Regions from separate parts of the Caenimonas terrae genome, predicted to be linked through region 1. Evidence: predicted binding sites of a transcription regulator. Region 1 holds the regulator's gene; each other region holds the start of a gene.

Region 1 (4,629 bases):
CACCATTCCGCAGGCCGACGCGATGAAGGCGGCCGGCGTCAAGCTCGATCACGTGCTGGAAATCGACGTGCCGTTCGAGGCGATCGTGGAGCGCATGAGCGGGCGCCGCTCGCACACCGCCTCGGGCCGAACCTACCACGTCAAGTTCAATCCGCCCAAGGTCGAGGGCCGCGACGATGTCACCGGCGAAGCGTTGATCCAGCGCGAGGACGACAAGGAAGAGACCGTCAAGAAGCGGCTCGAGGTCTATGCCCAGCAGACCCGCCCGCTGGTGGACTACTACTCGGCATGGGCGCGGGCCGAACCGGCCAGCGCGCCCAAGTACCACCGCATCAGCGGGACCGGCAGCGTCGAGGAAATCACCCAGCGCGCGCTGGCGGCGCTGTCGCAGTAGCCAGCAGCTCCAGCTGCAGCGCGAGGCGCGCCTTCACCGGCGACAGACCGCCGGCCGACTCGAACGATCCGTCGGCATGCCCCAGCACCACGCCTTGCGCGCAGCGGGTCGAGCGCACCACCCGCACCCCCTGCTGCTGCGCCTTGCGCAGCGCGGCTTCCAGCAGGTGGTGGATGGTCCCGTTGCCGGTGCCGGCAACCACCAGCCCCCTGACACCCGCCGCCACCAGCGCCTGCACCGCCCGGCCATCGGCGCCGCCATGGCTGCTGACGATTTCCACCCACGGCCAGTCGCCGCCATCGGCCAGCGCCGCCATCGCGGAATGCGATGACGCGTCCGGTTGCGGCCAGCTTCGCAGCAGCCGCACGCCGCCTTCCTCCACATAGCCCAGCGGCCCGGCATCGCCGGAGCTGAAGGCATCGAGCCGGTAGGTGTGCGTCTTTCTGACATCCAGCGGGCCGTGGATGGCTCCGGCGCAGACCGCCACCACGCCGCGCGCGCCGGGCCAGCGAGCCACGGCGATCGCGTCCACGATGTTCTGCGGCCCGTCGGGCGCCAGCGCCGTGGCCGGCCGCATCGCGCAGGTCAGCACCACCGGCTTGACCGGTGCCAGCAGCGCCTGCAGCAGGGACGCCGTTTCCTCCAGCGTATCGGTGCCGTGCGTAACGACGATGCCCTGGATATCGTCCTGCGCCAGCCAGTGCGCGCAGCGCTGGGCCAGTCGCGTCCACACCGCAGCGTCCATGTCCTTGCTGTCGATCTGCGCCACCTGCTCGGTGACCAGCGGCAGGTCGCGCAGCGCGTCGATTTCGCCCAGCAGCTGCGAGATGGAAAGCGTTGCGGCCGTGTAGCCGACGTTGTCGCTGCGCGAGTGCGAGCTGCCGGCGAGCGTGCCGCCGGTGCCGAGTACCACAATTTTTGGCCGATTCACTTGCAAACTTCTCCAAACTGGTTAAAAATACAGCTACTGGATATTAAGACAGTGAGTGCCTCTTCTTCCCTCTCTCCTCCAGTGCATCCACCAGGAGTCGCCCCATGCTCGAAACGCCCAAGCTCACCGCCCGCCAGCAGCAGATTCTGGACCTGATCCAGAGCGCGATTGCACGCACCGGCGCCCCGCCCACGCGCGCCGAGATCGCGGCGGAGCTGGGATTCAAGTCCGCCAACGCCGCCGAGGAACACCTGCAGGCCCTCGCCCGCAAGGGCGTGATCGAGCTGGTCAGCGGCACCTCCCGCGGCATCCGTCTGAACAGCGAGACGCTGCGCACCATCCACGAGTCGCGCACCAAGCAGTTCTCGCTGCCGCTGCAAAGCCTGGCCCAGCTGGCCCTGCCGCTGATCGGCCGGGTGGCCGCCGGCTCGCCGATCCTGGCGCAGGAGCATGTGGACCAGACCTACTACGTGGAAAACACGCTGTTCCAGCGCCGGCCTGATTACCTGCTCAAGGTGCGCGGCATGTCGATGCGGGATGCCGGCATCATGGATGGCGACCTGCTGGCGGTGCAGGCCACCAAGGAGGCCAAGAACGGCCAGATCATCGTGGCCCGCCTGGGCGACGACGTCACCGTCAAGCGCTTCCGCCGCAACAAGCACCTGATCGAGCTGCACGCCGAGAACCCCGACTACCAAACCATCGTCGTGGAACCCGGCGAGCCCTTCGAGATCGAGGGCCTGGCGGTCGGCCTGATCCGCAACACCATGCTGATGTAGCTGCGCCTTTCCGGGCCGCCGCAGGTGGCGGGCGTATGGCGCAAGGCGCCATCACCCTGCGGCCGGCCTCGCAATCGCAATCCTGCCTGTGTCTGACCTTTCACAGGAGCATGCAATGGGAATCACCTTGATGACGTTCAGCGGGCTGTTCGCGCCGCTGCAGCAGCTTGCCGGCTGGCTGGCCAGCGCACCGGCCCGGCCGCCGCAGCGGGTCGGCCGCATGGTTGCGGCGCCGGCCGCCGCCTGCGGCAAGGGCCCGGGCCGGGCCCGTCCCACCTGGCGTCCTGCGGTGCGCAACGTGCTGCCGGCACGCCGGCCGCTGCGCGTGGTGCGGGTGGAAGACGGCGCCCATGCGTCGGCCGCCGCCGGCCGGATGGTCATCTCCGGACGGATGGCCGACGTCTGCGCCGAACTGGACAGGCTGGCAGCGCAGGAGGCGGGCCGCGTCCGTTAACCGGGCTTAGCTGCGGCCGCCGGTCAGGTAGTCGCCCTTGCCCAGCTCGACGCCGTTGTGCCGCAGGATGGCATAGGCCGTGGTGACGTGGAAAAACAGATTGGGCAGGGCGACGTTCAGCAGGTAGGCCTCGCCCTTGAGGGTGCGCGTGACGTCGCGCCCGGCGGGAAAGGTGATGTCCTTGCCGTCCGTGCCCTCGAGCTGGCTGCGCGGCACGCTGTCCAGGAAGTCCAGCGTCTTGCGGATGCGCTCCTTCAGCTCGGCCAGCGTCGCCTCGTTGTCCTCGAACTTGGGCGCCTCCACGCCGGCGATCCGGGCCGCGCCGTTCTTGCAGGCGTCGCAGGCAATCTGCACCTGCTTCTTCAGCGGCAGCATGTCGGGCGCCAGCCGGCAGTCCACCAGCACCTGCGGATCGAACTTGCGGGCCTCGGCATTGGCCTGGGCCTTGTCCAGGAAGTGGCTCAGGTTGCCCAGCATGTTCTTGAAAACCGGCACGCTGGCCGTGTACATCGAAATCGTCATCTGCGTCTCCTGGGTACGACTGAAAAGGTACGCCATGCTAGCGGCTTCGGCAGGCCGGCGCGCTGGGCACGCTGCGCTCAGGGCACAATTGCCGGATGAACGTAGTGATCCTCGACGATTACCAGGACGCGGTGCGCAAGCTCCAGTGCGCCTCCAAGCTGGAGGCCTATCCGGCCAAGGTCTACACCAACACCGTCAAGGGCATCGGCCAGCTGTCGGTGCGGCTGCGCGATGCCGACATCATCGTGCTGATCCGCGAGCGCACCCACATCACGCGCCAGCTGGTGGAAAAGCTGCCGCGGCTGCGCCTGATCGCCCAGACCGGCCGGGTCGGCAGCCACCTGGACGTGGAAGCGTGCACCGAGCGCGGCATCGCGGTGGCCGAGGGCGTGGGCTCACCGGTGGCGCCCGCCGAACTGACCTGGGCGCTGATCATGGCCGCGATGCGCCGGCTGCCGCAGTACATCTCCACCCTCAAGCACGGCGGCTGGCAGCAGTCGGGCATGAAGTCGGCGTCGATGCCGGTCAACTACGGCCTGGGCATGGTGCTCAGGGGCAAGACGCTGGGCATCTGGGGCTACGGCAAGATCGGCCAGCTGGTGGCCGGCTACGGCAAGGCCTTCGGCATGCAGGTGCTGGTGTGGGGCCGGCAGGCGGCGCGCGAAAAGGCCGCCGCCGACGGCCACCAGGCCGCCAACAGCCGCGAGGAGCTGTTCGCCGAAAGCGACGTGCTCAGCCTGCACCTGCGGCTGAACGAGGAGACGACCGGCATCGTCACGCTGGAAGACCTGGGGCGGATGAAGCCCACCGCCCTGCTGGTGAACACCTCGCGGGCGGAACTGGTGGCGCCGGAAGCGCTGATCGCGGCGCTCAACCGCGGCCGGCCCGGGATGGCCGCGATCGACGTCTTCGAAAGCGAGCCGATCCTGCAGGGCCACGCCCTGCTGCGGCTGGAAAACTGCATCTGCACCCCGCACATCGGCTACGTGGAACTGGACAGCTACGAGCTGTATTTCGGCGCCGCGTTCGACAACGTGGTCAATTTCATCCGCGGCACGCCGACCAACATCGTCAATCCTGGCGCGCTCCAGGTCAGGCGCTGAAGTCCGCGCCCCAGGCCATCCCATGAGCGCCGTGCCGGGCAGCGTCGCCGCCAGCCGCGATTCGGCCATGCCGCCCGTACTATGGGCGCTGCTGTTCGGCAACTTCGTGATCGGCACCGGCGTGATGGTGGTGCCCGGCACGCTCAACGAACTGGGCAGCTCGCTGCACGTGTCGGTTTCCACCGCCGGCCAGCTGATCTCGGCGTCGGCGGTGGTGATGTGCGTCGGCGCCCCGCTGCTGGCGGCGTTGGTGGCCGGCTGGGACCGGCGCCGCCTGCTGGCGCTGTCGATGCTCTGGTTCGGCGCGCTGCACCTGCTGTGCACCCTGATGCCGACCTTCGGCACGCTGCTGCCGGTGCGGATGCTGGCGGTGATCGCGCCGGCCATCTTCACGCCCCAGGCCGCGGCCTGCGTCGGCCTGCTGGTGCCGGCGTCCCAGCGTGGCC
Region 2 (4,629 bases), on a different contig from region 1:
CTGCCCCACGGCGCGAACGCCCCCTCGGGGGGCAGCGCAGTCCAAGAAGTGACCAGCGTGGGGGCTCATTGAGGGATTTTTTCCAGGCAGTAGCCCAGGCCGCGGACGGTGGCGATGCGGATCGGGCCCTTCTCGATCTTCTTGCGCAGCCGGTGGATGTAGACCTCGATCGCGTTGTTGCTCACTTCCTCGCCCCATTCGCACAGGCGCTCGACCAGCTGGTCCTTGCTCACCAGCCGGCCGGCGCGCTGCAGCAGCACTTCCAGCAGCCCGAGCTCGCGGGCGGAGAGTTCCACCATCTTGCCGTCGATGGTCGCCACCCGGCCGGCCTGGTCGTACACCAGCGGGCCGTGCTTGATCGTGCTGCTGGTGCCCCCCATGCCGCGGCGGGTCAGCGCGCGCACGCGCGCCTCCAGCTCCTGCAGGCTGAAGGGCTTGGCCATGTAATCGTCGGCGCCATAGTCCAGGCCCTTGACGCGCTCCTCGACGCTGTCGGCCGCGGTCAGGATCAGCACCGGCATCGACGAGCCCCGGCCGCGCAGCTTGCGCAGCACCTCGAGCCCGTGCATCTTCGGCAGCCCCAGATCGAGGATCAGCAGGTCGAACTCGTTGTTGGTCATCAGCGCGGCGTCGGCCTCGCTGCCGCTGGCCACGTGGTCCACTGCCGCACCCGATGCCCGCAGCGTCCGCAGCAGGCCGTCTGCCAGCACCTGGTCGTCTTCGGCAATCAGTATCCGCATGGCCTGTCTCCCGTTGTGGCGCGGCCTCCGGCTCCGGTCGCTGCTTAAATTCTAGGCGCTGCCGCCGGCGTAAGCCTCCAGGCCCAGCGCGACCACGGCGGCGATCTCGTCGCCGACTTCGGCGCGGAACTCCGCTTCCGCCTGGGCCACCGCTTCCTTGAATGCCTGCAGCCAGGCCAGCCCGCTGTCGGTGAAGCGGACCAGGCGGGCCCGGGCATCGCGGCTGTCCTTTTCCCGCAGCACCAGCCCCCAGGCTTCGCACTGGTCGACCAGGTCGCCCATCGCCTGCTTGCTCATGCCGGCGCTTCGGGCCAGGTCGGTCAGGCGCGCGCCGTCGATCGCGAGATGGCGGGTGATGTGGATGTGCGCCGCGCTGACCTGGCCGCGCGCGGCCAGGTTGGACAGGGCCAGCGGCACGTCGACGTTGTGGGCCATCAGGTGCAGCACACGTTCGTCGAAGCGCCGCATCGCGTGCCCCAGCAGGCGCCCCAGGTGGACCGGGCGGCGGGTTTCGGAAAGCGCTTCCAGCATCATCGGAAGATGGTAAGGCAAACTGACGAAAAAACGGGTTTACCTTCCGCAAGCTGACGCGTTACATTACTGGTCAAGCATCCAGCCTGTGAATAAAAACAACTGGATCGATCAACCCAAGTCATTGATTCACAAGGAGAAACCCATGGATGCACAAGTCAAAGGAACGCGGATCGGCGCCCCGGACAGCGACAAGGCCAAGGCCCTGGCGGCCGCACTGGCGCAGATCGACAAGCAGTTCGGCAAGGGCACGATCATGCGGCTGGGCGAGGGCGAGAAGCTCGAGGACATCCAGGTGGTCTCCACCGGCTCGCTCGGACTGGACATCGCGCTGGGCGTCGGCGGCCTGCCGCGCGGCCGGGTGATCGAGATCTACGGCCCGGAATCGTCGGGCAAGACCACGCTCACGCTGCAGGTCATCGCCGAGATGCAGCGCCAGGCCGGCACCTGCGCCTTCGTCGATGCCGAACACGCGCTGGACGTGCAATACGCGCAGAAGCTGGGCGTCAACCTGTCGGACCTGCTGATCAGCCAGCCTGACACCGGCGAGCAGGCGCTGGAAATCGTCGACAGCCTGGTGCGTTCCGGCGCGGTGGACCTGATCGTGGTGGACTCGGTCGCCGCGCTCACGCCCAAGGCCGAAATCGAAGGCGAAATGGGCGATTCGCTGCCCGGCCTGCAGGCCCGCCTCATGAGCCAGGCCCTGCGCAAGCTGACCGCCTCGATCAAGAAGACCAACTGCATGGTCATCTTCATCAACCAGATCCGCATGAAGATCGGCGTGATGTTCGGCAGCCCGGAAACGACCACCGGCGGCAACGCGCTGAAGTTCTACGCGTCGGTGCGCCTGGACATCCGCCGCACCGGCACCATCAAGAAGGGCGAAGAGGCGATCGGCAACGAGACCAAGGTCAAGGTGGTGAAGAACAAGGTGGCGCCCCCGTTCAAGACGGCGGAATTCGACATCCTGTTCGGCGAGGGCATCAGCCGCCACGGCGAGATCATCGACATGGGCGTCAACGCCCGCGTGCTGGAAAAGTCGGGCGCCTGGTATGCGTACAACGGCGAGAAGATCGGCCAGGGCCGCGACAACGCCCGCGAATTCCTGCGCGAGAACCCGGCGCTGGCGCGCGAGATCGAGAACAAGGTGCGCGAATCGCTGGAGATCCCGCTGCTGCCGGCAGACGTCGAGGAAGCCTGACTCAATCGGCGAGCCCGCGATGCCATTGCCCCGGCCGACACTGTCCCTGAAGGGCCGGGCCCTGCGGCTGCTGAGCGGCCGCGAGCACTCAAGGGCCGAGCTGGAAAGAAAGCTCGCCCCGCATGAAGAGGAGCCGGGCCAGCTGGCCCGCGTCCTCGACGAATTGCAGGCCAAGGATTTCATCAACGAGCAGCGGGTGGTCGATTCCGTCGTCCACCGCCGCGCCGGCAAGCTCGGCGCGCTGCGGATCCGCCAGGAGCTGCAGTCCAAGGGCCTGGACAGCGAGAAGGTGCAGGCCGCCCTGGCGGGGCTCAAGGCGGGCGAGCTGGAACGGGCGCGCGAGGTGTGGCGCCGCAAGTTCGACGCGCCACCGTCCGATGCGGCGGAGCGCGGCAAGCAGGCGCGCTTCCTGGCGGCGCGGGGCTTCGACGGGGAAGTGATCGGCAAGGTGCTGAGCCGCTCCCCGCGGCAATGACAGCGGCATAGCGCAAACCACGCCATGGAATAATGCCCCGCACAAGTCACGGGCGGCAAGGACATGGGGATGGACATCCTGGGGCGCATCTGGTCGGCGGCGCGCGGCGGCCGCAACTCCGCACCCGAACTGCGCGCCGGCCAGGCGCCTGACGCCAACAAGGAAGATGAGGCGGCAGCGCTGCGCCAGCGCGGCAACGCCTTGCTGGAGCAAGGTTCGCTCGCCGAGGCCATCGCCTGCTACCGGCGCGCCTGCGAGAGCGCACCCGAAGACGCGCTGGCCTGGTTGAACCAGGGCTACGCCTTGCTCCAGGCCGGGCAAGCCGATGCCGCCGGCGATTGCCTGCGTCGCGCCCTGAGCATCGACAGCAACCTGGCCGATGCCCACTTCCTGCTGGGCCAGAGCGATGCCCGGCGCGGCCTGCTGCCGCAAGCCCTGGCCTGCTACGACCGGGCGCTGGCGCTGGACCCGGCGCTGTCGGCCGCGGCGCTGGGGCGCATCGACCTGCTGCTGGACCTGCAACGCTGGCAGGAGGCGCTGGCGCAGATCGATGCGCAGGGCGCCGGCCAGGCCATGCCCCTGAGGCAGCAGCGTGCCCGCGCCTTGCATGGCCTGGGCTGCAATGCCGAAGCGCTGGCGTGCATCGACCAGCTCCTGGCGCAGCAGCCCGGCGATGCCGACGCGCTGCATGGCAAGGCCAATATCCTGCTGGAACTGGGGGACCACCAAGGCGCGCTGGACGCCAGCGCGCAGGTGCTGGCGCAGCATCCCGGCTTCGCCGATGCCATGGGCAATGCAGGGGTCGCGTGCATGCGCATGGGCCGGCTGCAGGATGCGCTGGCATGGTTCGACCGCGGACTGGCGCAACAACCGCGGGATGCGGCCATGCACTGGAACCGCGGCCTGGCCCTGCTGACGCTGGGCGACCTGGCGCAGGGCTGGCCGGAGCACGAATGGCGCTGGGGCGCGACAGTGCTGCGGCATGCGCGCGCGCCGTTTACCGAGAGCCATCCGCAGTGGGCCGGCGAGCCGCTGGCGGGCAAGACCCTGCTGCTCCATGCCGAGCAGGGGCTGGGCGACAGCATCCAGTTCGTGCGCTATGTCCCGCTGCTGGCGGCCGCGGGAGCGCGGATCGTGTTGCGCGTGCCGCCGGCGTTGCACGCACTGTGCGCGGGACTGAGCCCGGCTTGCACGCTACTGGCGCAAGACGCACCGCTGCCGCACCTCGATTTCCACTGCCCGCTCATGAGCCTGCCGCTCGCCTTCCGCACCACGCTGGACAGCATCCCCGCGGCCGGCGGCTATCTGCGCAGCGATGCAGCCAAGCGCGCTCATTGGGAGCAGGCCCTGGGGCCGCGCCGCGGCCCGCGCGTCGGCCTGGTCTGGTCCGGCGGCACCCAGCACAAGAACGACGCCAATCGCTCCATGCCGCTGGAGGCGTTGCTGCGGGCGGTGCCGGCGCACTGCACGCCGGTCAGCCTGCAGAAGGAAGTTCGGCCCGGCGATGCGGGTGTGTTGCAGGCCAGCGGCATGTTCCACGCCGGTGCCGCCCTGCAGGGCTTCGACGACACGGCAGCGCTGATCGATTGCGTGGACCTGGTGGTCAGCGTCGACACCAGCGTCGCCCATCTCGCGGGGGCGCTGGGCAAGCGACTGCTGCTGTTGTTGCCCGCGGTGCCCGA
Region 3 (4,629 bases), on a different contig from region 1:
TGCACCGCGCCCTCGCCGGCGTTGTAGGCGGCCAGCGCCAGCTCCAGCTGGCCGGGGAACAGCCGGATCAGGTCGCTGAGGTAACGGCTGCCGGTGCGGATGTTGGTGCGCGGGTCGGCCAGCTTCTGGTCCAGCGTGCGCTTGCGGTCGCCGGCCAGGCCGTAGCGCTGCGCGGTGGCCGGCAGCACCTGCATCAGGCCGATCGCGCCCTTGGGCGAGACGGCGTCCACGTCGAAGCCGGATTCGGTGGCGATCAGCGCCTGCAGCAGTTCGTAATCGATGCCCTGCGCGCTGGACGCCTCGCGCAGGTGCCTCCGCACTTGCAGGTAGCCCGGCGCCTTCTCGATGTAGGCCAGTAGCCGGGGCGGCGCGCCGCCTGCCGCCGGCGGCGGCGCCGCCAGCCCCTGGCTGGTGTCGAAGCTCTGGCCGCCGCGGTAGAACAGCTGGTAGCGCTCGTCCACCTTCTCGGCGGCGAAATGGGCCACGCCCTTGTCGTCCACGAAGCCGTAGATGTCGGCGTGCGCCAGCGGCAGCAGCCCCGTCATCAGCGCGAGCACGGCCAGCAGCTTCCTCATGCGTGCATCTCCAGGCCGAGGCTGCGGCGGCCGCTGAATTCGGATTGCAGCATCGACATCACCACCAGCGACTCGTAGCCGGCCGCGACCTTGACGGCGTCGCGCAGCCGGCCTTCCACCACGAAGCCCTCGCTGTCGTACAGCGCCTGGGCCCGGCTGTTGCCTTCCTTCACGTCCAGCCACAGCCGGTGCGCGCGCAGGTCGTCGAAGGCCACCTTCTTGGCCACCCGCAGCGCGGCGCGGCCGTAGCCGGCGCCCTTGCTCTGGACCACCATGCGCTTCAGTTCCAGCGACTGGTTCTGGCTGCGGCAGCCGATCAGGATCAGGAAGCCGACCGCGTCCAGGCCGGCGCCGCCCTCGATGACGAAGTGGCGGAAGTCCGGAAAGCGGATCGCCGCCTCGTGCTGGGTGCGCTCCCAGGGCGTGATGAACTGCAGGTTCTGCGGATCGTTTTCCAGCGACAGCACGTACTCGATGTCGCTGCTCATGGTCGGGCGCAGCCGCACCCGGGCGGTCGCGCGTGAAGGGGAACTGGCGGCGAAGTTGGCGGCTGTCATGCGGCGCTCCGGTGCGGGCTCAGACGTCGATCTCCACGGCGTCGCCGTGCAGTTCCATGAGCTCGCGGCGCGAGGCGGCTTCGCCCTTGCCCATGAGCTTGGTGATCAGGTTCTCGGTCTGCAGGAAATCGGTGGCGCCCAGTTCCACCATCAGCAGCCGGCGGGTGTCGGGATTGAGCGTCGTTTCCCACAGCTGTTCCGCGCTCATCTCGCCCAGCCCCTTGAAGCGGCTGATGCTCCAGGCGTTTTCCTTCACGCCTTCCTTGCGCAGCTTGTCCAGGATGGCCGTCAGCTCGCCTTCGTCCAGCGCATAGCTCTTGGAGGCCGGCTTCTTGCCGCGGGCCGGCGCATCGACGCGGAACAGCGGCGGCCGCGCCACGTACAGGTGGCCGGTCTCGATCAGCTTGGGGAAGTGGCGGAAGAACAGTGTCAGCAGCAGCACCTGGATGTGCGAGCCGTCGACGTCGGCGTCCGACAGGATGCAGACCTTGCCGTAGCGCAGGCCGCTCATGTCCGGCGTGTCGTTGGGGCCGTGCGGATCGACGCCGATGGCCACCGCGATGTCGTGGATCTCGGTGTTGGCGAACAGGCGGTCGCGCTCCACCTCCCAGGTATTGAGCACCTTGCCGCGCAGCGGCAGCACGGCCTGCGATTCCTTGTCGCGGCCCATCTTGGCCGAGCCGCCGGCCGAATCGCCCTCTACCAGGAACACCTCGTTGTGGCTGATGTCCTTGCTCTCGCAATCGGTGAGCTTGCCGGGCAGCACGGCGACGCCCGAGCCCTTGCGCTTTTCCACCTTCTGGCCGGCCTTCTGCCGCACCTGCGCCGCGCGGATCGCCAGCTCGGCGAGCTTGCGGCCGTATTCCACGTGCTGGTTCAGCCACAGTTCAAGCGCGGGACGCACGAAGCTGGAGACCAGCCGCACGGCGTCGCGCGAGTTCAGGCGCTCCTTGATCTGCCCCTGGAACTGCGGGTCCAGCACCTTGGCGGACAGCACATAGGAAGCGCGGGCGAACACGTCCTCCGGCAGCAGCTTGACGCCCTTGGGCAGCAGCGAGTGCAGCTCGATGAAGCTCTTGACCGCGGTGAAGAGGCCGTCGCGCAGGCCGCTCTCGTGGGTGCCACCGGCGCTGGTGGGGATCAGGTTGACGTAGCTCTCGCGCACCGGCTGGCCGTCCTCGGTGAAGGCGACGCACCACTGCGCGCCCTCGCCCTCGGCGAAGTTCTCGTTGCTGTCGGCGAAGCCCTCGCCCTCGAACAGCGGGATCACCGGATCGGCATTGAGCGTCTGCATCAGGTAGTCGCGCAGGCCGCCCTTGTACTGCCAGCTCTGGGTCTCCTTGGTCTTCTCGTTGACCAGGGAGACCGTGACGCCGGGCATCAGCACCGCCTTGCTGCGCAGCAGGTGGGCCAGTTCCGCCATCGGCAACTGCGCAGTCTCGAAGTACTTGGGGTCGATCCACACCCGCACCGTGGTGCCCTGGCGGCGGTCGCCCTCGGCCATCTTGCGCAGCTGCAGCTGTTCGGCGACGTCGCCGGCCTCGAACACCAGCCGGGCGACCATGCCTTCGCGGTGGGTCGTCACCTCCAGCCGCTTGGCCAGCGCGTTGGTGACGGAGACGCCGACGCCGTGCAGGCCGCCGGAGAAGCTGTAGGCGCCGCCCTTGCCCTTGTCGAACTTGCCGCCGGCGTGCAGCCGGGTGAAGACCAGCTCCAGCACCGGCGCGTTCTCCTCGGGGTGCATGCCGAACGGGATGCCGCGGCCGTCGTCCTCGATGCTGACCGAGCCGTCCGGATGCAGGATCACCTTGATCCGCTTGCCGTGGCCGGCCAGCGCCTCGTCGGCCGCGTTGTCCAGTACTTCCTGGATCACGTGCAGCGGGTTGTCGGTGCGCGTGTACATGCCCGGCCGCTGCTTGACCGGCTCCAGGCCCTTGAGGACGCGGATCGAGCCTTCTGAATAGTCGCTGGGTGGTTTGACTGCCATGTTGCGGCGGATTGTAGACCCGGCATCCGGAAATGACTGGATGAACGTACAGCCGGCCATTCATGCACTGCGGTCATCAGCGGCCGCAAAAACTTTCAAGGGACCGGGCCACGGCCATTCGCTAAAGTCGCGGGATGCCGAACGCGCCTGCCTCCCCCCGCCTGTCCATGCTGCAGGTGCTCGCCTGCGGCGCCGCCATCGTCACCCTGTCGATGGGCATCCGCCACGGCTTCGGCCTGTGGCTGCAGCCGATCACCCAGGCCCAGGGCTGGACCCGCGAGAACTTCGCTTTCGCCATCGCCATCCAGAACCTGGCGTGGGGCTGCTTCGGCATCTTCGCCGGCATGGTGGCGGACCGCTTCGGCGCCTTCCGGGTGATCGTTGGCGGCGCGCTCCTGTATGCGGCCGGCCTGGCCGGCATGGCGCTGGCGCCCACCGTCTTCACCTTCACGCTGACGGCCGGCATCCTGATCGGCGCGGCCCAGGCCGGAACGACCTACGCCGTGGTCTACGGGATCATCGGCCGCCAGATCGACCCGGCAAGACGGTCCTGGGCGATGGGCGTGGCGGCCGCCGCCGGCTCGTTCGGGCAGTTCCTGATGGTGCCGGTGGAGGGTCTGCTGATCGCCAACCTGGGCTGGCAGCAGGCGCTGCTGGCGCTCAGCCTGGCGGTGCTGCTGGTCGCGCCGCTGGCCTTCGGCCTGCGCGAACCGGGCTTCGCCGGCGCCGCTGCGCCCAGGCGCGAGCAGACCATCATGCAGGCGCTGCGCGAAGCATTGAAATACCCCAGCTTCCAGCTGCTGATGGCCGGTTACTTCGTCTGCGGCTTCCAGGTGGTGTTCATCGGCGTGCACATGCCCAGCTACCTCCGGGACAAGGGCCTGTCGCCGCAGGTGGCCAGCTACGCGCTGGCGCTGATCGGCCTGTTCAACGTGTTCGGCACCTACATCGCCGGCGTGCTCGGCCAGAAGCTGGCCAAGCGCAAGATCCTGGCCTTCATCTACATCGCGCGCTCGGTGGCGATCGCCCTCTTCCTGGCGCTGCCGCTGTCGCCGCTGTCGGTCTACCTGTTCAGCGCGGTGATGGGCCTGCTGTGGCTGTCCACGGTGCCGGTGACCAACGCCTCGGTGGCCGGCATCTTCGGCGTCTCCCACCTGTCGATGCTCAGCGGCTTCGTGTTCTTCAGCCACCAGATCGGCTCCTTCATGGGCGTCTGGCTGGGCGGCCTGCTGTACGACCGCACCGGCAGCTACGACATCGTCTGGTACATCGCGATCGCACTGGGCGTGTTCGCGGCGCTGGTGAACCTGCCGGTGCGCGAGGCGCCGATCGCGCGCGCCCCGCTGCCGCAGGGGGCATGAAGTGCGCATGACGGCCCGCAAGCTGCTGGCCTATGCCGGCGCCGTCGCCGCCCTGCTTGCGGTGTTTGCCCTGTATACGCGGCCGCAGATCATGGTCACACTGGCCGACCAGATCTGGTCCTGCTTCCACTAAGTGCAATGAACGTCAC

What was found. Region 1 encodes LexA, which represses DNA repair genes until DNA is damaged. Its sites were predicted from a motif close to ACTGTATNNNNATACAGT; they were not measured.
Region 2: recA (recombinase RecA) is a predicted target of LexA. The motif match lies at 1,340-1,357, and genes of this name have one in related genera.
Region 3: ACFPOE_RS09735 (DNA topoisomerase IV subunit B) is a predicted target of LexA. The motif match lies at 3,155-3,172, and genes of this name have one in related genera.

The regions. Positions count from the first base shown of each region.
Region 1 covers NZ_JBHSMF010000010.1:88,225-92,853, reverse strand. The annotation lists gene adk (adenylate kinase) at 1-394, shown strand, start outside; gene ACFPOE_RS19635 (asparaginase) at 360-1,325, opposite strand; gene lexA (transcriptional repressor LexA) at 1,430-2,104, shown strand; gene ACFPOE_RS19625 (hypothetical protein) at 2,220-2,558, shown strand; gene ACFPOE_RS19620 (DUF1993 domain-containing protein) at 2,565-3,080, opposite strand; gene ACFPOE_RS19615 (D-2-hydroxyacid dehydrogenase family protein) at 3,176-4,183, shown strand; gene ACFPOE_RS19610 (MFS transporter) at 4,206-4,629, shown strand, end outside.
Region 2 covers NZ_JBHSMF010000002.1:800,703-805,331, forward strand. The annotation lists gene ACFPOE_RS03945 (response regulator) at 66-740, opposite strand; gene ACFPOE_RS03950 (MarR family winged helix-turn-helix transcriptional regulator) at 792-1,274, opposite strand; gene recA (recombinase RecA) at 1,417-2,472, shown strand; gene recX (recombination regulator RecX) at 2,492-2,947, shown strand; gene ACFPOE_RS03965 (tetratricopeptide repeat protein) at 3,017-4,629, shown strand, end outside.
Region 3 covers NZ_JBHSMF010000006.1:603,914-608,542, forward strand. The annotation lists gene ACFPOE_RS09725 (lytic transglycosylase domain-containing protein) at 1-575, opposite strand, end outside; gene ACFPOE_RS09730 (GNAT family N-acetyltransferase) at 572-1,132, opposite strand; gene ACFPOE_RS09735 (DNA topoisomerase IV subunit B) at 1,152-3,119, opposite strand; gene ACFPOE_RS09740 (MFS transporter) at 3,254-4,480, shown strand; gene ACFPOE_RS09745 (hypothetical protein) at 4,488-4,613, shown strand; gene ACFPOE_RS09750 (SDR family oxidoreductase) at 4,619-4,629, shown strand, end outside.